3 regions of the Bacillus pacificus genome follow, and region 3 is predicted to be linked to each of the others. Evidence: riboswitches for the same ligand, from Rfam matches in the RefSeq annotation. Region 3 holds a riboswitch; each other region holds the start of a gene.

Region 1 (10,653 bases), 1.6 Mb from region 3:
AACATCAGAATAATTGTTTATGCTACATTGAAATAGAAAAAGTGATACAAAATGATAAAGAGGAACGAGAGAGTAACGGTGTTTATCAATTAACGGATGGTAAGGATTTTTATATCCATGACTTTGATATTTCAAATGATGGGAAAAAGGTTGTATGTATGGCTACACCAAGCCTAAACGATCATATGAATGGTGATCTATATATATTAGATGTTGAAGCTGAGGAACTACAAAAGATGAATGTAGATAGGTTGTTGGGCGGGAGCGTTTGCTTTTCTCCTGAGGGCAGTAAAATGTGCTACGCAGCAAGCATAAGAGAGAAGGAGTATTATAGAAACCATATACAAGAGAGTACATTAGAGATATATGATATGCATACTGGAGAGGTAATTCAGCCCTTAACAAACTTTGATAGTACGGTTATGCCATTACAGTGGACAGCTAAAGGAATTTTAATTAGATGGCAGGATAAAACGAATTATCGTATTGGATTACTAGCTGAAGATAGCACTATGGAAGTATTAAGTGACAACGTAGATGGTTTTATAATGGATGCCTCTATAACAAAGGATGGAAATCATATAACCTATAGTAAGGCTATAACAAATGAAACCTTTGAAATCTATTTGGATGATAAAAAAATAACGAATGAAAATAGCTTTTTCGACGGGAAGCTTAAAAGTAACAGGGAAATCATCTCGTGGAAAAATAGTGATGGTCTTGAAATAGAGGGTATTTTATCAATCCCAGTAGAGTTTGACGCAAATAAAAAATATCCTTTATTAGTAGTAATTCATGGAGGTCCGGCTTGGGCATCCTTTCCGATATTTTCAGACTGCTTCAATGAGAAATATCCGATTGAACAGTTTGTTGAAAAAGGCTTTATCGTTTTAGAACCAAACTATAGAGGAAGTTCTGGTTACGGTAATGAGTTTTTAAAAGCAAACTATAGAAAACAAGGAATTGCTGATTATGATGATGTTATATCTGGAGTGGATGCACTAGTTGAACAAGGGATTGTAGATAAAGATAGAGTAGGAGCTATGGGATGGAGTAACGGAGGATATATATCAGCTTTCTGTTCGACATTTAGCAGTAGATTTAAAGCTATTTCAGTTGGAGGCGGAATTACGAACTGGAGTACCCATTATGTAAATACCGATATCCCTTACTTTATTAGCATGTATTTAGGAAATAATCCATGGAATGACCCAGAGATATATAAGAAGACATCACCAATGACATATATTAAATCAGCCTGTACGCCTACGTTAATTCAACACGGAGAAAAGGATGTAAGAATTCCCATTACAAATGCATATGAGCTATATGAAGGATTAAGAGAAATGGAAGTTGATACAGAATTAATGATATTTAAAGGAATGGCATATAGTTCTGATCAGCCAGGAATGAATGTAGCTATTATGAAACAGAACTTGATGTGGTTTTCACATTATATTCTTGGGGAAAGTATGGAGGGATTTCGTACTATATAATGGATATTCGTACAGGGATTTTTCGTTGTGTAATCGGGTCAGATTGTTGTAAACTGTATGCAAACCATTATGATTATAAGGAAACGTAATTCGGAGGACGAATATGACAGCGAATAAAAATGAGTTATCTGTAGAACAACGTGAAGAACTATTAAAAGCATTACAAGCTCGTTTTGAGAAAAACATGAACCGCCATGAAGGTCTTGAATGGGCTAAAGTTGAAGCGAAGATAGAAGCTAATGCTGAAAAATTATGGTCACTTAATGAAATGGAAGTAACAGGCGGTGAGCCGGATGTTGTTGGTTATGATGAAGAGAAGGACGAGTATATTTTCTGCGATTGCTCAAAGGAGAGTCCTAAAGGTCGTAGAAGCCTTTGTTATGATCTTGAAGCGTTAGAAGCAAGAAAGAAGCATAAACCGGAAAATAACGTTATTGATGTGGCAACTGCTATGGGTATTGAACTATTAACAGAAGAACAATATCGACAGTTGCAACAACTTGGGGAGTTCGATATGAAATCATCAAGCTGGGTACAAACGCCTTCAGATATTAGAGAGCTTGGTGGAGCTCTATTTTGCGATTATCGCTTTGGACACGTTTTTGTGTACCACAATGGAGCAGATTCATACTATGCTGCTAGAGGATTTCGTGGTTCGTTAAGAGTTTAAATTTGGAGTAAGTAAGAAAAGAGCCTATACTTAGGCTCTTTTCTTATTATTTCTCTGGTTTTATATATAGATAGAAAATCTCATCTTTATTTAAAACAGCATCCAGTTCTCGGTCTGTATATTGTAATTTTGAATAAATCTCTTCAGTTAAATAGATGTTCTGTTGCTCTTTTTTCTCTTTAAGTCAATGTATTCATTTAATGCGACTCTGAAAAACCATGGACGTATGTTATCCTCGGTTAAGCTATCTAGCAATGTGTATACTTTATAGAAAGTATTTTGGATGATGTCTTCTGCGCCTTCTTTTATAGCCCCTTTCGCTAGTAATAGTTTGAACACTTCCTCCCCTAAATTGATAAGATAGGAGGTCAATATATTTTCTTTTCTCATCATTTTTCCTCCCTACACTTATACAACGGATAGGTAATAGTAAATGTATACACTTAAATGCAAATTCGTTATTAACTACGTTTTATAGTACATGATACTTCATGAATAGGAGTAATCATTTCATTTTTTGAAATATTAAATCTTTAATGTTAAAATGAAATTTGGAGATATACGGAAAGGAGACAAGGACTCAATATGTGGATGAGCTTGTAATGATTAGAAACTAGATAGATAAATTTTTCTCTCGTAAGTGAGGGTTTATTTAGCTATCTGTAAATCATGCAAGGACCGCATATTTGGCTTGTACATCCCTTTTGTAAGGATAATGTGTAGGGAAATTCATATCTCTTATATAAAGTATGCGTCCTTTAAATTGGAGGAGTATATGATGAATCAATTAAAAAATAAAATAGCAGTCGTTACAGGTGTAAGTCGTCTAGATGGTATAGGCGCAGCGATTTGTAAAGAATTAGCTGGAGCAGGATACGATATATTTTTTACGTATTGGACAGCGTACGATAAAGAGATGCCTTGGGGCGTTGATCAAAGTGAACAAATACAATTAAAAGAAGAGTTACTAAAAAACGGTGTGAAAGTATCGAGCATGGAGTTAGATTTAACTCAGAATGATGCGCCGAAAGAGCTTATAAATAAAGTTACTGAACAACTAGGTTACCCTCATATATTAATTAATAATGCAGCGTATTCTATGAATAATGACTTCTCTAATTTGACTGCTGAAGAATTAGATAAGCACTACATGGTCAATGTTCGTGCGACTACATTGTTAAGTAGTCAATTTGCCCGAGGATTTGATAAGAAATCTGGTGGTAGAATTGTGAATATGACTTCGGGGCAATTTCAAGGACCTATGGTTGGAGAACTGGCGTATGCAACAACGAAGGGAGCTATTGATGCTCTTACTAATTCGTTGTCAGCCGAGGTAGCTCATTTAGGAATAACAGTGAATGCAATTAACCCAGGTCCAACCGATACTGGCTGGATGACTGAAGAGATAAAGCAAGGATTAAAGCCGATGTTTCCTTTTGGCAGAATTGGTGAACCAAGGGATGCAGCAAGACTCATTAAGTTTTTAGTAAGCGAAGAAGCAGAGTGGATTACGGGACAAGTTATTCATTCAGAAGGTGGATTTAAAAGATAAAAAGAAGGTATCTCACACTGGTGAGATACCTTCTTTTTTAATCTTTCTTCAATCTTCGTGCAACACCATTCCCTAAAGACTGCAATCCTTGTACGAGGATAATTAAAATAAAGACAGTTGCATACATTACTTCAGGTTCATAGCGTAAATGCCCGAAGCGATATGCTAAGTCCCCTAGTCCACCAGCACCGACAAGACCAGCCATTGCTGTTGCGCCGATTAAGCCAATCGTTGCAATTGTTAATCCAAGTACAAGGGAGGGACGAGCTTCTTTCACCATGACGTGCCAAATAATTTTTATAGTAGAAACGCCCATCGCTTGGTAAGCTTCAATCACACCACGATCGACTTCTAATAATGCGGTCTCCATCAATCTTGCGATATAGGGAGCAGTGAAGACGACAAGCGGTACGATAACACCTTGCACACCAATGGATGTTCCCATTAGAAATTTTGTAAAAGGTAGAATGAAGAATAATAGAATGATAAATGGAAGAGAGCGAATGATATTAATAATTGTATTAAGAATTGGATAAATGATTTTGTTTTCTCGCTGTCCACCAGGTCTCGTTAAAACAAGTGTGACACCAAGTGGCAGTGCAATAAGGATCGAGATGAGTAATGAAATAGATGTCATTTGAAAGGTTTGTATGGTCGCCTCCCATATAACTTTACCCCATTCATCCAAAAAGGACTTGTTTTCCATGGTCTGTTCTACCTCCTTCTACGATGATTCCTTGTTCTTGTAAAAATGATAAAGCACGGTTGATTTCATTTTGTTCCCCTTGCATATGAATGACAAGTTTCCCGTATGCTTCATGTTTTAATTGAGTAATATTACCGGATAAAATATTCGGATATACTTGGAAACGTTTTGTAGCGATAGCTAATGCTGGTTCTCCTGAAGAATTTCCTATAAAAGAAAGAGTTACAATTTCACCAGTAGTTTGAAGTTCTTTTTGTACGTCTTCTGGAATTTTTGCTGCAAATGCACTATTTACAAATTTTTTCGTCGTTATATGTTGTGGGCTTGTGAATATATCCTTCACAGTCCCACTTTCGACTACTGATCCATGTTCCATAACAGCAACCCGGTCACATATACGCTGGATAACGTTCATTTCATGTGTAATTAATAAAATTGTGATCCCGATTTCTTCATTAATCTTTAATAAGAGGTCAAGAATAGAATCAGTTGTTTCTGGATCTAAAGCACTCGTTGCTTCGTCGCTTAATAACACTTCAGGTTCATGTGATAGTGCACGTGCAATGGCAACACGTTGTTTCTGGCCACCAGAAAGTTCACTTGGATAGGCATCCTTTCGAGTAAAAAGATCGACAATGCGTAAATACTTTTCTACTCTTTTTTCAATTTCTACTTTTGGAATGCCAGCAAGACGTAACGGTAATGCGATATTTTCATAAACGGTAACAGTTTTAAGTAAATTGAATCCTTGAAAAATCATCCCGATTTTTTGTCTCGCTTTTGCTAGTTCCTTTGCTGATAAAGTTGTTAAGTCTTGGCTGTTTACAATGATATTTCCTGTCGTTGGTTTTTCTAATAAATTTACACATCGAATTAACGTACTTTTGCCAGCGCCACTATATCCAATGATTCCAAATACTTCACCCTTTTTTACTTGAAGGGAAGTAGACTTAAGAGCTTCCACATTCCCTTTTTTTGTTGTAAATACTTTGGATACATTTTTCAATTCAATCATTATCGTCAGCTCCTACCAAGACGGTAAAACAGAACCATCAAATTTTTTCTCGATAAATTCTTTTACTTCTTTAGATTGATAAGCTTTCTTTAGTTTATTTATAACAGCATCATCTTTATTTTCAGTACGAACAACGATCCAGTTCACATATGGTGAATCTTTCCCCTCGCGGAAGATAGAGTCTTTTGCAGGGCTTAATTTTGCACCTAATGCAAAGTTTGTATTAATTGCAGCTGCTTTTACTTCACTTAGTTGTGTTGGTAATTGAGATGCCTCTAATTCAACAATCTTTAAATTTTTTGGATTTTCAATTACATCTTTTGCAGTCGCTTTTTCTGTAGCCTTTGGGTCAACTTTTAAAATACCTGCTTTTTCAAATAGTTTTAAAGCTCGAAGTTCATTCGTTGGGTCATTCGGTACAGCAATTGCATCGCCCTCTTTTAATTCTTTTACATCTTTTATGTCTTTAGAATATACGCCCATAGGGAATGTTACTGTTGAAAATACTTCGGTTAATTTCATATTACGTTCCGCTTTAAATACGTCTAAATATGATTTTGTTTGATAGCTATTTACATCAAGGCTTTTTTCATCGAGGGATACGTTCGGTGCTACATAATCATTAAATACTTTTATATCAATTTCGAGACCGTCTTTCGCTGCTACTTCTTTTACCTTTTCAAAAATTTGTTCATGCGGCCCTCCTGTTACACCGACAGTAATCTTTTTCTCATCTAACGCTTTTACTTCTTTATCTGAACTCCCGCTACATGCGCTTAATAATAATACAGCCCCACTTACAATGCTTAATAATACTTTCTTCATCTATAATTCCCCCTTAAATATACGTTCCAAAATAAAAAGCACCTCTCAAAAATAAGAGAGGTGCCGAATAGACAAAATAGATTCCTCTCTTATCTTCCAAAACGAAAACTCGTTTTGCAGGAATTAGCACCTTAGCTTATACGTTATAAGCTCGGTTGCCGGGCATCATCGGGCCAGTCCCTCCGCCACTCTTGATAAGAGTATGTGTATGTAGTTTTTTGATATGGTACTAATAGTAAATCTTACAAAAAGAATTGTCAACATTATTTTCTGAATATATTTTATTTTAAGGTAATCGAAACGTTACCTTTCTTATGTCCCTTTTCCACATACATATGAGCTTCAGCAATTTCTTCTAATCGGTAAGTTCTATCAATAACAGGTTTTAAATGTTCTGTTTCAGTTAGTTTTTTTAGTAGAATCATATCCTCTTTACTTACCTTTGCCATCATTCCATTAACAGATACATATATTCCATTAGGTGTTAATACTTGTTTACAAAAGGATTTTTTATATTTTCCAACTGCATCAAATATAACATCATAGTATTCCCCTCGCTTAGTAAAATCTTCTTTCGTATAATCGATTACTTTGTCAGCTCCTAAAGATTGCACGAGTTCAAAATTTGAATGACTACAAACAGCTGTAACGGTTGCGCCAAAATATTTAGCAAGTTGTACGGCAGCTGTTCCTACTGATCCAGATGCGCCATATATTAGTACTTGTTGCCCCCTTTTTATACGAGCCTTTCTTAGGAAGTGTAGTGCCGAAGTTGCGCCAAAGGGAATAACTGCTGCTTCCTCATACGTTACATTGGTAGGTTTTAATGCTACTAATCCACTTTCATGTACACATGTATATTCTGCATAACCACCGACATTAAGCTCTGTTAATGCAAAAATTTGATCTCCTTTTTTAAATTGAGTTACATCTGTTCCTATTTCTTCGATTTCGCCGGATAACTCTACACCGAGTATAGGCTTTCTCGGTTTTCTAAAACCTAATATGATCCGCATAGGAATCCAAAATAATAGAGGGCTATTAAATCCGCGTATTCTACAATCTCCAGTCGATACACTTGTTGCATGAATTTTAACTAATACTTCGTTCTTTTTAGGGGTAGGTTTCTCTATATTTTGAAGCTGAAGAACGTTAGGTGGTCCATACTGTGTGCAAATGATTGCTTTCATAATGACCTCCTGAAATGAGTTGTTGTTATTTATATCATATTTAAAGTCTTCATTAAACATGTCGCTATATAGCGAATATAGATTAAAATTTATATAGATTTCATAGGAAGAGAGGTGATATTATTTTGGGAAAGGGGGCGACAGTGTGAAAAAAATTATTTTTATTTCAAGTTTAGTGCTTGCAATCAGTCTAGGGGTAGGGTGTAGTAATGAGAAAACAGCAAAGACGGATGAGCCGAAAAAAGAATCAGTTCAAAAAGAAAAGGAATTAAAGGCGAAGGATGTTTTCAAGAAAACGAACGAAGCTTTTAAAAATGAAGAACATGTAACGATGACATATGGTGTAGGGGTAAAAGCTGAGGGAACAGAGATGGATATATTAAAGGCTAAGATGCAATTAGAGCCAAAGACAAAGAATTCTCGTTCTGAAATGAATATTTCCGGTACAGATGTTGTAGTGTATACTGTGGATGGTAAAGTTGCTGGTGAGGTAAAAAACCCTAATACGGGAGAAGTTATAACCGTACCAGAGGAGCAATTAAACGCTGGTGGAATGAAAGCAACTCAAGATATTATAGATAAGTTAGAAGTACCGGAAGTAGTTTTAGATAAAATGAAGATGGAGAAAAGCGGAGATAAATATAAACTGAAATTTACATTAAAAGGGCAAGAAACAGAAAGTATGTTAACTAGCATGGATGAAACGCAGAAGAAAATGTTACAAGCACAAAATGCGAAGATAGAAGAAGTGGATGCAGAATATATCATTACAAAAGATTTTAAATATGAATCAGCAAAGATAGACATGATTATGAGTAGTAATGGCAAGGATAAAGCACACATTATTACGAACGCAAAATATACGTCGTATGAAAAGTTTGATCCAATACAATTGCCAGCAGCAAAGTAACAGTTTTGATGAGGAGGGACCTAAAATAAGGTCCCTCTTTTTTATATTCTTTATTCATAGGAAAATAGGTACAATATGAAGAGGAAAAGATGTAGAAGAGGAGAGTGTCATTTGAAAAAAAGAAAGATAGCGGTGGTTATGATGGCTTATACAGTGTTGCTTGTGACATCTGTAAATACATATAAGGAGCAATTAAATCATCCGATTATGAGTGATGTAGGAAAGTTACTCCCGACAAAAATAAAACGTGTTGAAAGTGCTACGGATGAGCACTCGTTAATAAAATTAGTGCAAGATGCGAATGTTTCTGGGGAGAAGATTTCTATTGCTGGTATGCAACATAGTCAGGGCGGGCAGACATATTATCCGCATGGGACGATGCTTGATATGAAAGGGTATAATAAAATATTAGAATTTGATCCAGAGAAGAAGCGCATTACAGTTCAAAGTGGTGCCACGTGGAATGACATTCAGAAGAAAGTAAATCCATATGGTCTTGCTGTTCAGGTGATGCAGTCGCAAAATATTTTTACGGTTGGTGGTTCATTAAGTGTAAATGTACATGGTCGTGATATTCGTCATGAAGCATTGATTGATACAGTAGAGTCGTTTAGATTGTTAATGGCAGATGGTACGGTGCGTAATGTAAGTAGAGAAGAGAATGCGGATTTATTTCCTTATGTCATTGGCGGTTACGGGCTATTTGGTGTCATTTTAGATGTGACCTTAAAGTTAACAAATGATGAATTATATGAAACGCACACGAAAATGCTAGATTATAAAGAATACACGTCTTATTTCAAAGAGAAAGTGAAAAAAGATGAAAATGTTCGTATGCACTTAGCTCGTATTTCTGTTGCTCCAAATTCATTTTTAAGAGAAATGTATGTGACAGATTATACATTGGCACAAAACCAAAATATGAGGGAGGAGTATAGTAAATTAAAAGAAGAAACTATTATAGCAGCGCCTAAATTTTTACTTGGATTATCACGCTATAGTGATTGGGGAAAAGATACGTTTTGGGATATACAAAGAAGTTATTTTGAACGTACAGATGGAAAGTATGAGACGCGAAATAATGTTATGAGGTCAGATAGTGCCTTTATGGAATATGAAAATCCAAATAGGACAGAGGTGTTACAAGAATATTTTGTGCCTATAGATTCTTTCACGGAATACATAGATGATTTACGTAACGTATTAAATGAGGAAGAATTTAATTTGCTCAATATTACGGTTCGTTACGTGGAAAAGAATGAAAATGCAGTTTTATCCTATGCGAAAGATGATATGTTTGCACTGGTTCTTTTAATTAATCAAGGGCGTTCTGAACACGAGATAAAGAAAACAGAGAATGTTATTCAGAAGATGATTGATGTTACGTTAAAGCATAACGGTAGTTATTATTTACCGTATTATTCTTATCCAACGAAAGAACAGTTAAGGAGAGCATATCCTCGTATAGAAGAATTTCTTCAGAAGAAAAAAGAAGCGGATCCAAAAGAGAGATTTGTGAATTTATTTTATAGGGAGTATACGAAATGACATATAGAAGATTTGTAGCTTCACAAAGCATTATTATGATGGCTGGAAGTATGGTATTTCCTTTTTACATTCTATTGCTTCGGAATGTTGGAAATAGCTTCTCACAGTTTGGCTGGGCATATGGCTTATTTGCCTTAACTTCAGCTCTAGTATATCCGTTAGTTGGAAGAATCTCTGATAGAGTAGGTGATAGAAAGTTATTAATTATATACGCCTGGTCCATGGCGATATTAATGCTTTGTTTTCCTATTGCAACAGAAGTATGGCATGTATACATTCTTCAAATTTTAATGGGTATTTTAGGGGCTGTGCAGCGTAATACGGAGAAGACTTCGTTAGCACGAAAAGTTGTACAAGAAAATGCTGGTTATGAGATTGGAAAATATCATGTGTGGACATCGATTGGAGGGGCAGTAGCAATTATTGCAACAGGATATTTAGTAGATTTCTTTACGATCGGCACGATTTTTTATATTGCATCTATCTTATATGTAGTGAGCGGAGTTGTATTAAGTAGTAAAAAAATATAACGATTCCCATTTTTACCTGAATAACCTTTATTTGTTATACTAAAGAGGAAGACAAAAGAAAAGGGGACATTGCCTTTGATGAAATTTTTAATTTTAGCTATTCTCACTTTGTTTTTGATTCCATGGACAAGAAGAAGCGGTAGTAAACTTCGAGCAGTGGATAAGAAAGGGGATGAGAAGGTTGTAAAGGGTAAGAAATCATCTATTTTAG
Region 2 (10,653 bases), 660 kb from region 3:
GGCAAATATATTATGAACTTTGTTTATATTAATCAAAACGTATTAAATAATCTTCTTTACATTCTAATTAGTATATTTATTTTTTATTTTATATACGATAGCGGGCGCTATTTAAAGAAATATAAAATACTACTTATTACTCTTTGTTCGAGTATCCCACTTATTCTATGTATGAGATACCCTATCTATATGGATGAGAGTTGTATTCATGATTTAAGACAAATCCCAGTCATAATTGGTACACTCTATGGTGGATTCCCTGTCGGTATCATATTGTTTACAATTTTATTAATTACAAGATTTTTATTTTATGGATTTAATATGCTAACTGTCATTGTTTACGGAATAATGTTTATCATTACAGCATTCGCATCCGCAAAATTTAATACATATAATAGAAAAATAAAAGTAGCTTTTTCCATGTTTTTAACCTTTTTCCTAGCAATATTTACAACTGTGATTGTGTTAACTTTATCAAATTTTGAAGTAAATAATTTGTATATTATTTACTTCATAATATTACCGACTACTCTAATGCTATTTATTGTTTATATAAATGAAGTTATAAAAGATGCAGTATGTATGCGATCAAAATTAATTAAAGTGGAGAAAATGGAGATTGTTAGCCAACTCGCTGCTAGCATATCACATGAAGTAAGAAACCCTTTAACTGTCGTAAAAGGATTTACACAACTTTTGAAAACATCCAATCTAACTCCCGAATCGAGAGACAAATATATTGACCATATACTTGAAGAATTAAATCGTGCTCAAGAAATTATTGATGACTATTTAACATTTGCCAAACCTGCTCCAGAAAAATTAGATCATATTTCAGTCGAACAAGAGTTAAATAGAGTTATTAATATGATAGTGCCCTTATGTAATATGAATACGGTACATATTACGAAAGATTTCTCCAATGCAACAATAGTTGGTAATAAACAGCACTTTCAGCAATGCTTTTTAAACTTAATAAAAAATGGTATTGAAGCAATGCCTAATGGTGGCACTTTAAATATCGCCTCTTCTATTAGTAATAATAAAGTTATCATACGAATTGAAGATAGCGGAATTGGTATGTCACAAGAGCAAATAAATCGCTTTGGCGAACCGTATTTTAGTACAAAAACGAAAGGTACAGGTTTAGGTACAATGGTTGCTGTTAAGATCATTGAAACGATGCAAGGTAATTTGAAAATCCGAAGCGTTATGAATAAAGGTACTACTTTGACAATTACATTTCCGAAATGTAATACAAACGCATCTAACAATAAATAAAAAAGGAGCATTTATGCTCCTTTTTTATTTGTTTCGATACATAAGTATCTTCTATGTTTTTTAGTTTTACATTTGTGGAGACTAATTAAAAATTAGTACCCTCCGCCCCAACAGCTGCATCCAACGATAATTAACAAAATAAATAATACAACTAATAAAGCGAAACCTCCACCAAAACCACAAGAACCACCGTAACTCATATTTTCTCCTCCTTTTGGTTTGAAAACTAATAGGTAGTTGATCATTTTAACTGGTTCGTATTATACATTATGTAAATATCCCTTTTTTGAGCATGTCTATATAAAAATAAGTAAAAGCACTCATTTGAGAGTGCTTTAAAATGGATACCAAAAATTTTGAAATACATGTAACTTTAAATATACTGCAGCAATTAAAATGAAAATACCTACAAATAAAGCAATGAAATCCCGGCTTTTCGCTTTATTTGTATAGAACCACGTACGTGTATCCTTCTTTCCAAATCCTCTTAAATCCATTGCGTTTGAAACTGTATCGATTCTCTCTAAAGAATGAATAATTAAAGGCCAGAAAATTAAGACACGGTTTTGCATGCGGATCCATAAACTTGCTTCTCCTTTTTCAAAAGCTACTCCTCTCGCCTCTTGGGCATGTTTAATAACTTTATATTCGGACTGAATATCAGGTATATAACGTAATGCAATATTTATCGCATAAGTAATTTTATAATGAATTCGAAATTTACTTAAGCTACTCACAAATTTGCTTGGATCAGTCGTATAAATAAAAATAATTGTAAATGGTAATAACGTAAAATACTTTAACGAAAGTGTAGCTGCATAAAATAATGTTTCGTATGTAATTGTTGCATATCCAATATACACAAATGAAGTATACGATCCAGTTAATTCCGATCCATGGGTTGGTGTAATAAATAAGATCATGACAGAATTTAATAAACTAAATGTAAATATAACAGTAAAAACAATAAAAATTTTACGAAATGGAATTTTAGCAACTAGAAGTCCGATACATCCAATTATAAATACGAATAGCAATATGCGAAAATCAAAAAATAAAAAAGTAAGTGTCATACAAAAAATAAATAATAACAATTTCACTGATCCGTCCATGCGATGAAAATATGTATTATACACCTTCCTCCCTCCTAATATCATCAAAATAAAGTTCCATAAACCTTTCAGGATTTGCAATACCACTAAATTTAACGAGTTTAAATAAAGAACTCTCCTTTAAGTTCGCTCTTTTTAACGTTTCTGGATGACCTAATACAATAGATGCAGTATTATTCGCAATAACTTCTCCTTCCTTTAGAACTATTGCTCTGTCTGCATATTCTAATGCGAGATTCATATCGTGTGTGATAAAAATAAAGGATATTCCCTTTGCAGCTAGTTTTCTAATAAACGTCATAAATTGTTTATAATGATAATAATCTTGTCCCGCTGTCGGTTCATCTAATATGATAAGTTTTGGATTTGTTGTTAGTACAGATGCAATCGTTAATCTCTTTTTTTGCCCATAACTTAATGCCTGAATTGGCCAATTTCGAAATGGATACAAGCCACAAATTTTTAATGTTTCCTCTGCTCTAAGCTTAATTTCTTCCTTCGAAAATTTTTTTAATTTTAATGAAAATGAAATTTCTTCCATTACAGTAGCTTGTGTAATCATATGATTTGGATTTTGCATCACATAAGATATAACCTCACCGCGTTTACGAATAGACCAAGAATTGATATTTACTCCATCAATTAAAATCCTATCATTTTTTGTTTTGTTTATCCCTATAAGACTATGAGCTAGTGTTGATTTTCCAGCTCCATTATGTCCTAGGAGTGCTACTATTTCCCCTTTAAATAGAGAGAAATTTACATTGTCTAATACTTTTTGTTTATTAGGATATGAGAATGACAAATTCTCTACTTTCAATAATTCTTTTTTTGTAGGAGTATCTTTACAAAAAGTTTGCTTCTCCATCCACTCATTTATTACTCCACTAACACTTTCCCTTTGAAGATTTTCAAGTGGGTATATTACGTCATTATTACTATCAAAATGCAATCTCTTTAAGCCTTCTATGTACATAGGTTCTCTTAATCCGATAGATGGTAATATATTTGATGCTAAAATCTTTTCTGGTGTGCCTATCGCAACAATTTCTCCTTCATCAATTAAAATGATTTTATCTAAATCTAGGTTTAACATTTCTTCTATTCGATGTTCAATTATTACAATTGTTTTATTATATTGTTTATGTATATCTTTAATAAGTTCTACTGTATGTAAGCTACTAACTGGATCTAAATTTGCTAACGGTTCATCGAACAATAATATATGAGCATTTGTTGTTAACAGACCTGCTAAAGAAACAGTTTGTTTTTGTCCTCCTGATAATTCATGTGGACTTTGTTTATGAAAATTATGCATCTTTACCTTTTTTAATGATTCCGAAACAATCTTTTTCATATCATCTTCATTTACGCATTCATTTTCTAAATAAAAAGCTACATCTTCCTCTACTGTAAGACCAATAAATTGTGCATCTTGATCTTGCAAAATTGTTCCAACCTGTTTACTCTGTTCAAAAATACTTCCTTTCCTCGGGTCTTTTCCGTCAATTAAAATAGTACCAGTACTAGTCCCTTCATAAGAAAATGGGATTAGCCCATTCATACAATGAGCTAATGTCGATTTCCCTGAACCACTTCGCCCAGCAATCAGCACTTTTTCCCCAGGATATATATGAAATGTAACGTCTTTAACAGTAGGCTGCGCTGCATGCTTATATTGAAAGTTGAATTGTTCAAAAGAAATAATTGGTTGCATGTTAACATCCCTACTTTTCAATTTTTAAATGTGTATGTTTTTTATTAGATTTAGCTAACCCTATTGTAATTGGCAATCCAAGAACTAAAAATACAATAACATCAGCAATTGTTGCACCTAATACTTGTATAACAATTTTATCAAACGGTTCTCCCATCACGATAATATCGAATGCCCCAGCAAATATAATAGCAATGACAATACCAATTAACCCAGTAATAGCTAAATAGGAAATATCTCCTTTATTATATGTCCCGTTTTTCACACTAAAGCCAACTCTTTTTTGAATGAGCCCCATTGCAAAGCCGATAATGCCGGAACTAAAAACCCAGCCCCACCAAATACCCCAGCCAGCAATTGTATCTGTTACGGTATGACCGATAAGTCCTATTAACAGTCCTGCCACTGGGCCAAATAACGCACCAAAAATGGTTAAAATAGCTAACGCAGGTTTAATAAATGTATTGGGTGCAATAGAAAATCCCCAAAGTCCTAATATCCCGTATAATGCTGCTCCAATTCCGATTGCCACTACTAATTTTGTTGATAATTTGTTCATTACAATTCTCCTCTCTTAATAGTCAACTTTTATTACTCTATATTTATTTTGAAAATGAATTATGCATCGACACTCCCTTTCTATACAACAAAAAATGACCTCTTACATAAGAGGTCATTTTCTTTCACGTTCAAGAATCCTCTTATCTTCCAAAAAACACATCGTGTTCTCTGCGGAATTAGCACCTTCCTATAAATATATATAGGGGTTGCTGAGGTTTCATAGGGCCGTTCCCTCCACCTCTCTGGATAAGTATTAATTTGTAATTCGTATTATGGCATTAAAAAATATAAATTTCAATACTTTTCTAATTATTTTTATTTTTTGTTTAATAGTACATTTAAATCATTGTATTCTTATCGGAATTGTGAAATAATAAATTCAAAATAGTTACGGGAGGAATGTACGATGAAAGTAATCGGTTTAATTGGTGGACTAAGTTGGGAATCTACATCATTATACTATAAACATATTAATACACTTACACTCTCTCAATACGATCAAAATGCAAAGCTTGTTTTATATAGCATGGACTTTGGTGAAGTAACTACTTTATTACAAAATCACCAATATGAAGAAGTGAAAAACGAATTAGTCACCGTTGCAAAGAAGGTTGAAAAATCCGGAGCTGAATGTTTATTAATGTGTTCCAATACGGTCCATCTATTTGCTGAAGAAGTGGAAAGTGCAATATCCATTCCACTTCTTCACATAGGTGATGTAAGTGCTAAAGAAATGGTAGAACAGAATATAAAGCGTATCGGATTATTGGGTACGAAACAAACGATGGAACAAGACTTCTATAAATCACGATTAGCGAATTATAGCATTGAGACAATCATCCCCAATAAAGAGGAAAGAAATTTTATTCATCATGTTATTTTAAATGAATTAAGTAAAGGAATTATTTCAGAAACATCAAAAGAAAAGCTATTACAAATTACAAAGTCATTAATTCAAAATGGCGCAGAAGGTATACTACTAGGTTGCACCGAAATACCGTTGCTCATTTCCCAAAACGACCTTACTGTTCCTGTTTTTGATACTGCTTTTTTACATGCAAATACTGCTGTGCAGTTTGCGGGATAATCATATAAAAGCATAAAGGTGCGCCTCTATGCTTTTATATTACCCACACTATTTATTTAAAAGAGATGTAATCACTGTGATTGCTTCATTTGAACCACCACAATCTAAAAAACTATCTTTCAGTTTTCGTATTCCATGCTTATACTTTTCATTTGAAAGAACATCGGTTACCGCTTCTTTTAACGTTTGCACATTAACATTCTCTTTCAATAACCGATGCGCTGCTTCAAGCTCAGTTAATCTTTGTGCTATCATTGGCTGGTCTTTATCATGTGGAATGATGACAAATGGGACATTAAAATGAATAGCATCGTGTACACTGTTCATACCGCCATGTGTAATAAAAACATCTGCTTCACTTAATACTTCTGATTGAGGTACGTATGGAGCAATTACAAAATTGTTTGGCGCTTCCTTAATTTTAGAACGATCATTTCTATCGCCAATTGCCATTACAACTAATCCATTAAAATCTGAGAAAGCATCAATACATGCATTAAAGAATGGTTCGATCCCTTCAAGCAGTGTTCCCATTGAAATATAAATAACTTTCTTATCTTTAAGCGATTCAAGTGGAAATTCAACATTTATTTTACGCTTTGAAATACTTGGTCCAATAAAAATGTTATTTTCTCCGAACGAATCGCTATTAGGTTGGAAATAACGACTTGTGTACACAAGAGTAACATCTCCCTTATTATGCATAAATTGAAGATTATTTTTAGGCTTTACTCCAAATTCACGATCCATTTGATATAACAACTGTTCAGAAATTTCATCAGGTCGGAATGGTATTGCTGCATTAGGATGAAAAGGTAAAGTCTCCAAAAATTCAGTAGGAATTAAAAATATAGGAGAAGAAACTATGCCTGGAATTTGTAAATACTCCTTTACTAACTCTCCAGCACCAAATATATCATAAATTACGAAATCAAAATGTATGTTTTCACATAATTGTTTCACAATTTCTAATATATATAAAGAAGTTTGAACATGTACACGAAAGAAAGAATTCAGCCCATCTAGAGTTTCAGAATCAATAGAAATCTCCTTTAATAAATCTGGATGTGTATATACAATAGCTCCCAAATCTTCAATTCTGTCTTTAAATTGTTCTGTCGTAATATAATGTACGTGATCCCCCCGTTCAGTATAAGCTTTAACTAAACTTAATGTAGGATTTACATGTCCCTCTGCTGGAAAATTAACCACTAAAATATTTAGCACTTATTTCTCACTCCTTACATTTCAATTCACTTATTAAGCATACTGTAATTATTACCGTCAAACTTCCCCTAATAGTCCTAATATACTTGCTACTTTAGATTGATAAATAATTATCAGTTATTTAATTAAAAAAAGCATCTACATAAGTAGATGCCAAACCGTGATAAGGAGTGTTCTGTGAGGTTAGAATAAGCTTTTCAGCTTGTCCTATGCTATCAATATATGTTTTATTTTATAAAATGTGAATAATTGATAGAATAATTTTATTCTTCTTTCTCACCCATTTTGAATTAATTCCTAAATAAGACAACTCTATTTTTATAACATTTCATATGTTTTAATCTTCTTTAGAGCTATCTATTTTTACAGTTTCTCCAGTCAATCGCTTATTTTTCAATTCAAAATACGCATCTAAAACTTCTTTTCCAATATCAGAATTAATACCAGATTTATCATTCATAACCCACGGCACAACTACGGAAAACGCTACTTCTGGATTATCATATGGCGCATATCCTGCTAACGTTAAGTTATAACATTCTCTTCTCTCGCCTTTTTCATTTCTTCCAATATCACTTTCTCCACCGTATACCGTCTGTGCTGTTCCTGTTTTACCTGCTGGTTTATAAGATGCTTTTTGGAACGCCCTTACTCCTGTTCCATCACCCTCTTGGAATACCTTTCTAAATCCTTCTTTTACTTGATTTATATATTCCTCTTTCATATCAATTTTATTTAAAACAATTGGTTCTACTGCATGCACCACTTTACCAATCTCATCTTTTTGCGACGTTTGCTCTCTTACCTCTTGTACAATTTGTGGCTTCATTCGATATCCACCGTTTGCAATTGTTGAAATATACTGTACGAGCTGAAGTGGTGTATACGTGTCATACTGGCCAATTGAGTAATCTAATAAGAAACCCGGCTGATTATCTTTTTTACCAATTTGTCCAGCTGTTTCATTCGGTAAATCGATGCCCGTTGGAACACCTAATCCGAATTGTCTGAAATAGTACCTCATTTTATCAAAGTGTTCCTGTTTAATATTTAATGAACTATTTTTCACATAATCCACACCTGCAATTTTTAATGCTGTATGAAACATATAAACGTTTGAAGAGACTTGTAACGCTCTTAAATCATCAATGTTTCCAAACTCTTTCCAAGACTTCTTCTCCCTAGTACCTTTAAACTTCATAGGTGCATCATAAAAATAAGTACCTGGTGTTATAGCTTTCGTTTCAAATCCAGTTAAAACTGTCGCACCTTTAACTGTTGATCCCAGCTCATATGAACTAGTCATTGTGCCTAATGCATAGTCTTCAACTTCTGTTTTCCCGTCTTTTTCTACAAGTCTTTTCCCAGCCATTGATAATACTTGTCCGTTTTTCGGATTCATCATTACAACGAAAGCACGGTCCAACATAGATTCAGATCCTTTATATGCCTTTAATATTTTTTCTATACTTTCTTCTACTTTTTTCTGTAATTCCATATCTATCGTTAAAGTTAAGTTCTTACCGCTCTTTCCCTCAGAAATTGTTTCCGTTCTAATTGCAGTACCTTGTTTATCTGCAACGCTTCTTACTTCTTTTTTTGTACCATGAAGTACCTCTTCATATTGCTGCTCAATATAACTTTTTCCAACTCTATCATTTCGGCTATAATCACGTACTAAGTAGTAATCTAATCGCTCACCTGGTAATCCTTCATCGGAATTAGAAACATTTCCAAGAACAGATCGGAATAATCCATCATTTACATACACTCTCTCCCAATCAACCGACACATCTACACCTGGGAGATTTGCTAAACCTTCACTAATTATAGTAAATTCCTTTTCACTAACATCTTTTTTAATAATTTGAGGAGCCATTTGATAACCAGAAGTCATCTTACTTTTAATAGCTAACACTTTAATATCTTTATCTGTTAAACCTTGAAGATTTTTATCTGTAACTCGTTTTCTTTTTAACTCTTCAATTTTTTTATCTAAATTTTTTCCGGTAATATCTTTATCTCTGAACTTATTTATTTCTTTTTTAGATACTAATTTTTCAGTTAGTTTCGGATTTAATTGCATCCAAAAATCTTTCTTATCCGTCTCAGTTAGCTTGTCTATATCTTCTTGTGGTATTTCAATTATGTCTGCAAGTTGTCTTGCTGTTTTTAATATTTCTTCTGATTTTACACCTTTCATCTTTGTATATGTAATTGTACGTAAAGACTTATTATCAACTACTGGATTCCCTTCTCGGTCAAATATTTTTCCCCGCGGCACAGAAAGGCTTACGGTTGCATTTTCTCTCTTCTCCACTTCATTTTTATACGTCTCACCATCGATAATTTGTACTTTACCTAATTGTATAATCATGGCAGAAAACAATATAAATACACATAAGAATAAAATGTTTAACCGCATCGGTACTGCTCTACCGCTTTTTTTCTCTTGTTTTTTCACCTTGTCATAATCTCCTCCTTACTGTATTTCTATTAATAATTGAATCTATATATTAAAAGTAATGCACATTTTCTATACATTACTTTGCACAAATACTAATATATTGATAAAAACTTAATAGAAATTAAAGCAAATCTAAAGAAAAGGTAAAGTTTTCTAAATTAAATACAAAAATACCCAATAACCAAAAGCTTAGCTTTTGGTTATTGGGTATTTAATAAATTTAAGAGTTAATAATTGGACGTATCGATTCAAATCTATCATCATAATTTGATAAAGGCTTTTTACTCTGAAATTTTGGCAAGTAAATCGTTACTGTTGTTCCGAAGCCAACCTCACTCATAATACTTATATTCCCTTGATGACTTTCAATAATTTTATAACTTAACATCAATCCAATACCGGTACCTTTTTCTTTCGTACTATAAAAAGGTTCACCTAATCTTTTAATTCGTTCTTCAGGTATTCCTATTCCTTTATCAATTACATTAATAATGATACCATCTTTGCCTATTTCTTTTATGTGAATTGAAATTCTCCCACCATCTGGCATAGCTTCGATTGAATTTTGCAAAATGTTAATAAATACTTGTTTCAGTTGATTTTCTGAGCATTCAATGATTATATCTTTGGAATCTGCATATAATTCAACTTGAATATTTGTCATAATTGCTTTTGTATTTATTAACGAAACGACATTTTTAAATATTTGATAAAGATTTTTCTTTTCCGTGCTTAGTTCATCTGTTTTAGCAATCGATAAAAATTCTTGAAGAATCGCTTCTATTCTTTCAATTTCAGAAAGCATTAGATCAAAATATTTTTCTTGATCTTCTTTATTAATTTGAAATAGCTGTATAAAGCCTTTAATGACTGTTAATGGATTCCTAACTTCATGAGCAACACCAGCTGCTAATTGACCGATTGCTGCAAGTGTATCTGATTTATTTAGCAATTCTTCTGTCTTTTTCCGCTCTGTAATATCACGTACAATAATCATAATTTTATCATGCAATAACGGTAAACATCTAGCTTCGAAGAAATCGATACTTTCATTAATTGTAAGTGGATATTCCACAATTACATTTGTCCCTTTTTCTTTCACTTGACAAATTGCTTCTTGAAATTTTTTTGCTACTGTAGATGGTAATACTTCGTAAAACTTTTTTCCCATAAAAGCTTCTGCGGGTACGTAAAATTTTGT
Region 3 (10,653 bases):
ACTTTACCATTTCGAAGAAGATATTAAGTAAAACAATTTCGCAAAAGAATATGACAAAGCTCTTAAAAGGTGAAAAGACCGATTTAATTAAAGGCTTTAAAAAGGGCGAGAAAACATTTGATGCGAAGTTAGAGTGGAAAGATAATAAGATTAATTTTGTGTTTGAGAATTAAGTTGTTTCAACAAATAAAAAAATATGATAATTAAAATGTATCCTATAGAATAGACACTTAAAAAAGTCTATACTATAGGATATTTTTTTGAATAAGGAGTGCTATTTATTTTTATTTGAAATAAAATATACAATAAAAAAATCTTTATAATTGATAATTATTTATTGTAAAACAATAAATTTTGTATTAAAATCAATATCGTGATAAATCAGTGAGGTGCTTTTTATAGAAAGGTAACAACACTGTTTTTTATTAGAGGAGGTAAAACTATGAACGATCACAATTTGATTATTGAAAATATGGATAACCCTCATGAGTTGGAGAGAATGTATAGAAAAGACCCGAAAGCTTTTAGAAAGTCATTCTCACAAGCATGGGATGAAAAACCTGATTCTCAGGTTCTAGCTGCTTGGTATGAAAGATTACATTTCAAGGAGACGGCAAATAAAGAAAAAGTATCGCTGTTTCAAAAAGGTTTCTTATTCATGGGCATGCTAGCTATTTTAGCAGGGCTAAGCACGAAAATCATTTTCCACTTTGTTGAGCAGGAAGCAATTGCTCCAATTAACTTGGCTTTTGGTGTAATTCCCTTTATCGCTGCTTATTTTGTTTACAATAATACTCCGAAAAAAAGTATTATTTATTCCCTTGCAGCGTTGTTCCTAATTGCCGGGTTGTATCTCAATATGTTGCCATTAAATTATAAAGACAGCAGTATCCTTGCGTATTTACATCTTCCTATATTGCTATGGGTCTTATTGGGACTTGCGTTTACGGGAAATGAATATTCAAAAGGCAGTACAAGATTAGCGTATATTAAATTTAATTTAGAATATTGCCTTCTCTATGCGAGCATGGCAGTGAGTGGAATGATACTAGCAATATTCACCATGCGATTATTTAGCTTTGTTGACTTGGATATAGGAGAGTTCTATTTTAGTAATGTTGTTTTATTTGGAGCTGCCGCTCTCGCTGTAGTGGCTGCATACTTAGTATCATTGAATCTTAAACTTGCTAAAAATATTACGCCATACATATCTAAAATTTTTAGTCCGCTTGTCTTGATCACATTGTTTATTTATCTTATAACGGTAATTTGGGTCGGGAAAAATCCATTCTTGGATCGTAATTTTCTAATGGCCTTTAACGGAATACTCCTTGGTGTATTGGCTGTTACTATATTTTCTATCGTTGAGAGTGATTCAGACGAGAAAAAGAGCATTTCAGATTATATAAATTTCGCCTTAATTGTTCTGGCACTTATTATTGACACTGTAGCATTGTCAGCCATCGTATTCAGACTTTCTTCTTACGGTATTACACCTAATAGACTTGCTGTTTTAGGAGTAAACATACTGATTTGGGCAAATCTCATTTGGATTATGTTTTCCTATATGCGTTTCTTGCAAAACAAATCAGGACCGACAGCTATCCAAGATGCTGTTACGAAGTATTTGCCAATTTACGGACTTTGGGCAGCTTTCGTTATATTTACGTTTCCTTTAATTTTTAATTAGAAAGGAACTGTTAATGTAACGACAAATTTGTTAAAAGAGGATGATAGATGTCATCCTCTTTTAACTGCATCGAAAAATATATTGAAATCATTTTGATGTAATATATAAAAAATTCAGATAATGGAATAAAAACTTCTTATTAAGAGAGGTGGAGGGACTGGCCCTTCGAAGCCTCAGCAACCTAATGTTATATAAAGGTGCTAAATCCTGTAGGATCTAAAAGTCCTAAAAGATAAGAAGATGGTTATAAGTAAACCTTCTTCTTATTTTGAAGAAGGTTTTTTGTATTTTAAAGGATGGTGACGAAGAGAAGGAGAAGAAGAATATGTGAGTAGAGGGGAGAGTACAGTGAAAAGTGAAGTTAGTAATATACAAGAGAATAGCTCTAGTATATGGAGTAATAAAGTTTTTTCTTATTTTTTCTTAGCAAGTTGTATTTCTTTAATAGGTAATTCTATGGTTACACTTGTTTTACCGTTATGGGTAATGAATTTAACAAACTCGCCATCACTCGTTTCGGGGGTAAATATTGCAATTGCAACGGCGGCAATTTTATTTGCACCTGTAACAGGAACGTTAGCAGATCGAATGTCGAGAAGAAAGCTTATGATAATTGCGGATGTTATGAGATGTATCGTTATGATTTTAATTGCAGTTATAGCATTTTATAATAAAATGCTATACATTCCGTTACTAATTTTACTTATCATACGTTCAATTGGGAGTGCTTTATTTACTTCAGCTTCAAATGCAGCGTTAGTAACATATGTGGAAGAAAAGCATGTTCAACAGGCGATTACGCTGAGGCAAATATCAATACAAATCATATCGGTCGCCATTCCTTTAATGGCTAGCTTTTTAATTAGTATTTTTAATTTTCATGGAGTATTTTTATTAGATGCAATTACATTTGTTGTATCATTTTTAATTTTAATGAGAATCAAAATTCCACGTGAATTAAAAGTAGAGAAGAAGAAGCCTTTTTATGAAGATTTTAAAGAGGGATTTTCTGTTATTAATAGTAACAAATCGTTGAAGACATTACTAATGAGCGCTGCGGTCATTAATTTACTTGGAGCAGCATGTATACTTTCACTGCAAGTAATAGTTGTTAGAGAAATGAATCTTTCTACGCGATGGTATAGTATAGTTTTTGCGGCATCACCGATAGGGATTTTAATAGGAGCATTTATTACGAAAAAGATTCGTACATATAAAACGATTACGACTGCTTTTATATGTACTGCGATTATGGGAATTTTTAATGCGGCAATGGGTACGACGTTAAATCTGATATTATTTTCAGTTTATTATTTCCTGTCAGGAATTGCATTTGGAGTAAGTAATGTATATTTTGGAGTGTTGTATAGAAAGTTAATTCCAAATGAAGTGCAAGGAAGATTTTTCGGTTTCTTAAATTCGTTATTACTAGTATCAACTCCGATAGGAATTGCAATAACTGGATATTCCCTAGAGTCAATTTCCGCGTCTATTATATTTATTATTATTGGGATTATTACGTTTGTAGTTTCGGTTATTTCATTTGTATTGATACATAAGAAATAAGTGTTGTATGAAATTTTTCAAAAATAAAAAACGTCCTATTACGGGACGTTTTTTATTATGCGTATTGTCGTTTTTTCTTAATAAGTAACAACACCTGTGAAACACAAGCAAGTACTGGTAGCTCAATTAACGGTCCAATAACGAGTGCAAGTGCAATAAGAGGCTCATTTGGAAAAGCTGTTACAGCAATAGCAAGTGCAACAGGTGAGTTTCTTGCTAACGTTGTTAAGTTTAGACTTACTGTATCTTTATAAGATAAACGCATAACGCGCCCGATGAATTGTCCTAGTACAAAATTAATGATGAAGAACAATAGAACAGGAATGAGTAATAATAAAACGACATTCATATTTTGTAGTAAATATTTACCTTGTGATGCAAACATTGCTACGATTGCTAAACTTAAAAATACAATTTGGGCAGAGCTGAAAAACGGAATGAGTTTATTCTCGAGCGTTTCAGCTTTTTTCAGTTTATTCATAATGAATTTTGTAGCGTGTGCAAGTAAAAATGGTAAGACGATTACGATAACAATACTTTCTACTAAAACAGAAACCGCTACAGTCTTCATAACACCAGCGAATAAAAATAAATAAATGGGAAGGAGTAGTACTTGTAAAATTAAATTTACAGGTAAAATCGCAGTAGAAAGTGCTACATTTCCTTTCGCTATTTCAGTAAAGATTAAGTACCAGTCTGTACACGGAGTAACCATTAACATAATAAATCCAACCCAAAGTGCGGGATGATCTGAAAGAAATAGTGCACCTAATCCCCAAGCGAGTAAAGGTGTCCATAAAAAGTTAATAGTAAGACTTGTTCCCGCAAATTTTAAATTGTGAAATCCGTTTTTTATTTCTTTTAATGGGATGCTGAGGAATAATCCATATAGCATGAAAAATAAGAAGGGAACAATAAATTTGTCTGAATACATATGTATGAAATTAAATTGTCCGAGTACGATGCCGCATGTAACAGCAAAAAGAATAATAAAAGTTTGAATCTTTTCTATAGTGCTCATGAATAAATCCTTTCTAAAATATGAATTTTCCTCTCTAATTTTATTATACAAGTAATAAAGTCGTATTTGGTATTCAATTGTATTTTAGTAAATATTTTTAATTTGAGATTTATTTTTTTATTAAAAGTTACTTGACTAAAGTAAGTTACTATATTACAATCACTTACATAAGGTAATTAAATAACAAAAAGTTTTTTGTATCTTTACTTAAGGTATCTATTGGAACTTTTTATCCGACTTTAATGGGCAGTAAGACCCCCATCTCAAAATTCAGCGAAAGCAAAGAAATTAGGTGAGGATCAACTGCCCATAAAAGTCCGATTGGTGAGGGCTGATAATCAGTGGGGGATGAAGAACCCCACTGATTAAAGTTTCACTTTATTAGAATAAGAATTTTTGTGATGATGAATAATGAATATGATAAGAAAGTTTAGGTGAAGAAAATGGGATTATTTAGCTCGTTATTTGGTAAAAAAGAAGAAAATCAAAAAGTAGAGGAGAATAAAACAATGTCAAAAATATTATTTGTAAAAGCAAACGATCGTCCAGCGGAGCAAGCAGTTAGTTCAAGAATGTATGAAACATTTGTAAGTGCTTATAAAGAAGCAAACCCCAATGCAGAAATTACGGAGTTAGATTTATTTGCATTAGATCTTCCGTATTACGGAAATATTGCTATTTCAGGTGGATATAAACGTAGTCAAGGAATGGAGTTAACAGCAGAAGAAGAGAAGGCTGTAGAAACCGTAGATCAATATTTAAATCAGTTTTTAGAAGCTGATAAAGTTGTATTTGCGTTCCCGCTATGGAACTTCACAGTACCAGCACCATTAATCACATATATTTCATACTTATCTCAAGCTGGAAAAACATTTAAATATACAGCAAATGGTCCAGTAGGTTTAGCTGGTGATAAGAAAGTTGTTGTGTTAGGTGCTCGTGGCTCAGATTACTCTTCAGAACAAATGGCTCCTATGGAAATGGCCGTTAATTATGTAACGAATGTACTTGGATTCTGGGGAATTACAAATCCAGAGACTGTTGTAATTGAAGGGCACAACCAATATCCAGATCGCTCACAGCAAATTGTTGAAGAAGGTTTAGAGAACGTTAAGAAAGTAGCGGCGAAATTTTAATTAATTGATAGTAAAATGGAAAAACCAACATGGATGACCATGTTGGTTTTTTAGTCTATTTCTATGTTAAAAAATGTATATTTATAAAATAAATGAAAAGTTTGAAAATAGTATTGCAAAATATTATATATCAAACTATAATGAGTTCAAGAATAGTTGATACTTAAGTTAAATATTCAGAAAATTCAATTAGTTAAAATTGGAAATGACATAGGTTATTTTGAATGGAGGTTATATTATGACGAATAAAGTACCGTTTTCGTTCATAGTTGTTATTGGTTTAATGTTATTTGCACTATTTTTTGGGGCAGGAAATTTAATATTCCCAGCAATGCTTGGTCAATCGGCAGGAGAGAATGTGTGGATTGCTAACGCTGGATTTTTAGTAACAGGTGTAGGTTTACCGTTGCTAGGGGTATTAGCATTTGGAATCTCAGGTAAAGAAGATTTACAATCGTTAGCAAGTCGTGTACATCCAGTGTTCGGCATTGTATTTACGACAGTTTTATATTTAGCGATTGGTCCACTATTCGCTATTCCGAGAACAGGCAGCGTTTCTTATGAAATTGGTATGAAGCCTTTTGTACCAGAAGCTATGGATTCTTCAGCACTCATTCTTTTTACAATTATATTTTTTAGCATTACTTGTTTTTTTTCGCTAAATCCCGCGAAAATTGTCGATATTGTAGGAAAAATCTTAACGCCAATTAAATTAACGTTTATTGGGATTTTAGTAGTATTTGCTTTTATTCATCCAATGGGAGAAATGCAAGCACCCGCAGAGGCATATACATCACATGCGTTCTTTAAAGGGTTCCAAGAAGGTTACCTAACAATGGATACGTTAGCATCATTCGTATTCGGTATTATCATCATCAATGCGATTAAAGAAAAGGGCGCAAAAACAAAAAAAGACATTATGATTGTTTGTGCAAAAGCAACATTGATTGCTGCATCTATTTTAGCAATGATTTATTCAGCACTTTCATTTATGGGAGCTTCAAGTGTTGCAAAACTTGGTCATTTAGATAATGGTGGTGCAGTATTAGCAAAAGTTTCAAACTATTATTTCGGGTCATACGGTGGAATTATATTAGGTATTATGGTTACAGCAGCATGTTTAACTACTAGTGTAGGACTTGTTTCAGCATGTTCTTCATTCTTCCATAAGCTATTCCCGAATGTTTCGTATAAAAAGATAGCAATCATCTTATCAGTGTTCAGTGCAGTTGTTGCGAATGTAGGTTTAACGCAATTAATTGCAATTTCTGTTCCTGTATTAATCGCAATTTATCCACTAGCAATCGTATTAATTTTCCTAACACTTCTTCACCCATTATTTAAAGGGCGAGCAGAAGTGTATCAAGGTAGCTTGTTAATAACATTTATTGTAAGTATGTTTGATGGATTAAATGCAGCTGGTATGAAATTAGTAGTAGTGAACGATCTTCTTACTAATTTACTTCCAATGCATGAAGTAGGATTAGGTTGGATCTTCCCAGCGATTATCGGTGGATTTATCGGATATGGCATTAGTGTTTTAAAAGTGAAAAATAAAGTTCAACCAGTAGCTAGTACGAATAAGAAAATAGGTTAAATAAAAAAGTTATAGAACTTGTTTCTATAACTTTTTTTGTTACTATTAATAATGAGAAAAAATAAAGTAGTAGGGGAAATAAAATGAAAAAAACAATTGATCATATCGGCATCGCAGTTCGAGATATAGATAGTACGATACGTTTTTATGAAAAGGTGTTGTCAGGAACTTTAATAGATCGTTACGTAAGTGAAGCGCCTGGTGTTGAAAGCGAAGTAGCCATTCTTGAAGTGGATGGAGATAGAATTGAATTACTTGCGCCTACGAATAATACGACATCTCCAATAGCGCGCTTTATTAAACAAAAAGGTAAAGGTGTTCATCACGTGGCATATCGTGTCGATGATTTAAATGTGGCCCTAGAAGAGCTAAAAGAACAAGGTATTCGAACGTTAGAGCATACACTTCGAATTAATAAGCACGGTAGAAGACTAATATATCTTAACCCAGCGGATACAGAGGGAACAATCATTGAGTATTGTGATTATCCGGAAGAGAAGTAGAGAAATTTTATGATGGAAGAAGGGCATTACGTAATAACGTAATGCCTTTTTTATTTATGTATTTCACACTTTCTTCACAAATGATTCACGATTACTTTTCTTCCTCAGGAACTTACATAAATATATTTTATGATATAATAACAATCTACTTTAAAAATATAAGCTGTATCTATGAAGGTAGTTACTATTGTATTAGAAGTTTAGCGGTGAGAGACAAACAAAGAGTTATACCGTATAGAAGATTATATTTAATAAGGTTAATATTTCGCCGAAGAATAAAACCTGAGAATTTTAAGGAATGAAAGTATAGCGATGAGGAAGAAAGAAGTGAAATGATTGTGAAAGTAATGAAAAGGTTAGGGGCATGGCTATTCATTGCATGTGTGCTTATTATATTGATACCAAAAAGTGCATCTGCTCATGCGTACATTGTGAAATCAAACCCTGCTGAAAATGAAACGTTGAAGAAAGCACCAGCTGTTGTGCAAATTGAATTCGATGAGGACATACAAGTCTCAAGTTTTAATACATTGTATGTGAGAGATACATCAGGTAAAAGGGTCGATTTAAAAGATGCTAATATTGATAAAAAAAATAAAAAGCTATTAGAAGCTGGATTAAAAGAGAATCTCAAAAACGGTCTCTACTCTATTCAGTGGAAAGTGATTTCAGCTGATGGCCATCCAATTCAAGGAGTTATTCCATTCCGTATTGGATTAGCAGAAGCGGGAGTAGACGATGTAAAGGTAGAAGAGATGGGGTATGTCCCGCAAATTGATATGATTATGGAACGTGGAATTTTATATACAAGTTTCTCACTATTTATAGGAGTGCTCTTCTTTAATCTTATTATGTATAAGGGTAATGCAACCTCGGTACGATCAAGGAGTAAGAACATAATATGGATCTCCTTATTTGGGATATTGATTAGTTTGTTATTCAATCTACCACTACAAGCGAAAATAAATGCGGATGTTTCATGGCTAGAAGCATTCAATCCTTTACTATTAAAAGAAACATTACAGCTTTCTGTCTTTGGTTATATATGGATTACTCAAATGACTCTTATTAGTTCGCTTATAATCGTTACGTATTTTGCGATGAGGCGTGAGAAGCTGTCGTCGTTTCAAGTATGGAGCGTTCCAATAGTATTGTTTATTGGGCTACTTGTTATGAAAGCATTTAATAGTCATGCATATGGTTTAAAGTTTAAAGACATTGCTGTCGTTATGGATTTTTTACATTTATTAGCAGCTTCATTATGGATTGGTGGTCTATCGTCCATTATTCTTCTTTTACGTAAAGAGGATGACAAGTGGAGTATGTATTGGGATATGATTAAGCGTTTTTCACCGTGGGCAACAGGTGCGGTCATTGTGATTTTAATAACAGGTCTTTTTAACAGTACATTCTTTATTCCAACAATCCACTCGTTATTTGATACGAAGTATGGATTAGCTTTATTAGCAAAGATACTTTTATTCATTTTCATGGGGATATTGGGAATTATTCATTATGTGAAAGGGAGAATGAGAGCGGAGCAAGGATTAGGTGCTACGGTGAAAGTAGAGTTTATCATTGGAATTATCATTTTCGTAATCGTAGCTTTTATGACAAACGTACAAACACCACCGATGCCTCCTACTGGACCTTTTACAGAGAGTAAACAATTAGATAATGGATATGAACTTACGTTACATGTAAGTCCTAATAGAGTAGGACAAAATATATTCCATATTACTTTAAAGGATGAGAATGGACAACCTGTTACTGATATGGAACAAATTATATTAACTACGCAATCGTTAGATATGAATATGGGAAAAGGATCATTTAAAGTTTCGGGAGTTTCACCGGGAGAATATGAAGCAGAAGGTATGTATATTAACATGACAGGCAACTGGAATATACAAGTACATGGATTAACAAAGTCTCTTGATAGCTTTGATACGGATTATAAATTTATTGTAGGTGGCAGATAAAGAGACGTTATAGATGAAAAGGAGCTAATAGAAAATGAAACGCATAAAAAAATTAGGAACAACAATGATCGCAACAGTAATTGCAATGGGAATTTTTTCGTTACCTGTTAGTGCGCACGTTACTGTAAAGCCAGCAACTTCTGACATTGGTTCTTGGGAGACTTACACGATAAAAGTACCAGTTGAAAAGAATGTAGCAACAACAAAAGTTACACTGAAAATACCGCCTGGTGTGGAATTCCAACAGTATGAACCAGTGCCAGGATGGAAAGTGGAAGAACAAAAAGATAATGATGGAAAAGTTAAAACTGTAGTATGGGAAGCAACAGGAGAAGGGATTTTACCCGGTCAGTTTCAGCGGTTTACTTTCGTCGCTAAAAATCCGGATAAAGAACAAAAAATAGCTTGGGATGCATATCAACAATATAAAGATGGAGAAATTGTTGAATGGACAGGCGATGAAAAAGCTGAAAAACCACATTCACTTACTACAATTGCAAAAGGTACGTCACTAACAGGAGAACATGGTGAAGTATCTAATGTAGAAAAGAATGAAGGTACTAGTAAAATACAAGTAATAGCGATAGTCTTATCTATTTTAGCGATTGTATCGTCGGTAGGTGCGTGTGTTTTTGTAGTACGTCGTAAAAAGTAAGATATAAGAAAGAGCCTACAAACAGTAGGCTCTTTTTCATATTTATTTCACTTCAACCTGCTGCCTTACAGCAAGCGTTTTCGGCTTTATATTTACGAAGCAAATACTCACTACAATAAATAATAGTCCGATGAATAAGCTAATCGTAATGGCCTCATGTAAGAAAATTGAACTTACAATAATAGCGATTAGTGGAATAAGAAATGTATAAGCCCCAACTTTACTTGCTTCACCAGCTCCAACGAGTGTAAAGTAAGCAAGCCACCCCATTGCAATAACAAAGAATGAAATAAAGAGTAGTACACTAACAAATGGCATACTCCAAGCAATACTAGACCAACTTTCAAATTCTGAGCCAAATCCGACTAAACAAAGACCGCCGATAAGCAGCTGAATTGTTACCATCCAAATGGCGTTCACACGGTGACCAGTTTTTTTAATAAATACTGTTCCAAGTGCCCAGCCAATCGCACATCCTAATGCAAGAAGAATTCCAATGACAG

What was found. A riboswitch is a leader RNA that binds a small molecule or an ion and turns the genes downstream of it on or off. The one in region 3 is predicted to bind S-adenosylmethionine.
Region 1: another riboswitch for S-adenosylmethionine. It lies ahead of LMD38_RS25145 (MetQ/NlpA family ABC transporter substrate-binding protein); the one in region 3 lies ahead of LMD38_RS17115 (MFS transporter).
Region 2: another riboswitch for S-adenosylmethionine. It lies ahead of LMD38_RS13770 (ECF-type riboflavin transporter substrate-binding protein); the one in region 3 lies ahead of LMD38_RS17115 (MFS transporter).

The regions. Positions count from the first base shown of each region.
Region 1 covers NZ_CP086328.1:4,888,054-4,898,706, reverse strand. Annotated here, with positions in the region: gene LMD38_RS25175 (S9 family peptidase) at 1-1,496, shown strand, start outside; gene LMD38_RS25170 (DUF4256 domain-containing protein) at 1,600-2,166, shown strand; partial or broken gene LMD38_RS25165 (RNA polymerase sigma factor) at 2,234-2,556, opposite strand; gene LMD38_RS25160 (SDR family oxidoreductase) at 2,942-3,718, shown strand; gene LMD38_RS25155 (methionine ABC transporter permease) at 3,756-4,424, opposite strand; gene LMD38_RS25150 (methionine ABC transporter ATP-binding protein) at 4,399-5,439, opposite strand; gene LMD38_RS25145 (MetQ/NlpA family ABC transporter substrate-binding protein) at 5,452-6,264, opposite strand; SAM riboswitch class I at 6,351-6,465, opposite strand; gene LMD38_RS25140 (NAD(P)-dependent alcohol dehydrogenase) at 6,546-7,454, opposite strand; gene LMD38_RS25135 (DUF6612 family protein) at 7,600-8,364, shown strand; gene LMD38_RS25130 (FAD-binding oxidoreductase) at 8,476-9,912, shown strand; gene LMD38_RS25125 (MFS transporter) at 9,909-10,442, shown strand; gene LMD38_RS25120 (DUF3981 domain-containing protein) at 10,521-10,653, shown strand, end outside.
Region 2 covers NZ_CP086328.1:2,611,611-2,622,263, forward strand. Annotated here, with positions in the region: gene LMD38_RS13750 (LytS/YhcK type 5TM receptor domain-containing protein) at 13-1,281, shown strand; gene LMD38_RS13755 (YjcZ family sporulation protein) at 1,374-1,481, opposite strand; gene LMD38_RS13760 (energy-coupling factor transporter transmembrane component T family protein) at 1,617-2,417, opposite strand; gene LMD38_RS13765 (ABC transporter ATP-binding protein) at 2,410-4,110, opposite strand; gene LMD38_RS13770 (ECF-type riboflavin transporter substrate-binding protein) at 4,121-4,669, opposite strand; SAM riboswitch class I at 4,809-4,924, opposite strand; gene LMD38_RS13775 (aspartate/glutamate racemase family protein) at 5,078-5,758, shown strand; gene LMD38_RS13780 (macrolide family glycosyltransferase) at 5,807-6,985, opposite strand; gene LMD38_RS13785 (peptidoglycan D,D-transpeptidase FtsI family protein) at 7,323-9,449, opposite strand; gene LMD38_RS13790 (ATP-binding protein) at 9,673-10,653, opposite strand, start outside.
Region 3 covers NZ_CP086328.1:3,271,926-3,282,578, reverse strand. Annotated here, with positions in the region: gene topB (DNA topoisomerase III) at 1-173, shown strand, start outside; gene LMD38_RS17120 (DUF4153 domain-containing protein) at 443-1,690, shown strand; SAM riboswitch class I at 1,824-1,929, shown strand; gene LMD38_RS17115 (MFS transporter) at 2,039-3,256, shown strand; gene LMD38_RS17110 (arsenic resistance protein) at 3,312-4,277, opposite strand; gene LMD38_RS17105 (FMN-dependent NADH-azoreductase) at 4,721-5,413, shown strand; gene brnQ (branched-chain amino acid transport system II carrier protein) at 5,652-7,010, shown strand; gene LMD38_RS17095 (VOC family protein) at 7,094-7,513, shown strand; gene LMD38_RS17090 (copper resistance CopC/CopD family protein) at 7,846-9,495, shown strand; gene LMD38_RS17085 (YcnI family copper-binding membrane protein) at 9,530-10,150, shown strand; gene LMD38_RS17080 (DMT family transporter) at 10,193-10,653, opposite strand, start outside.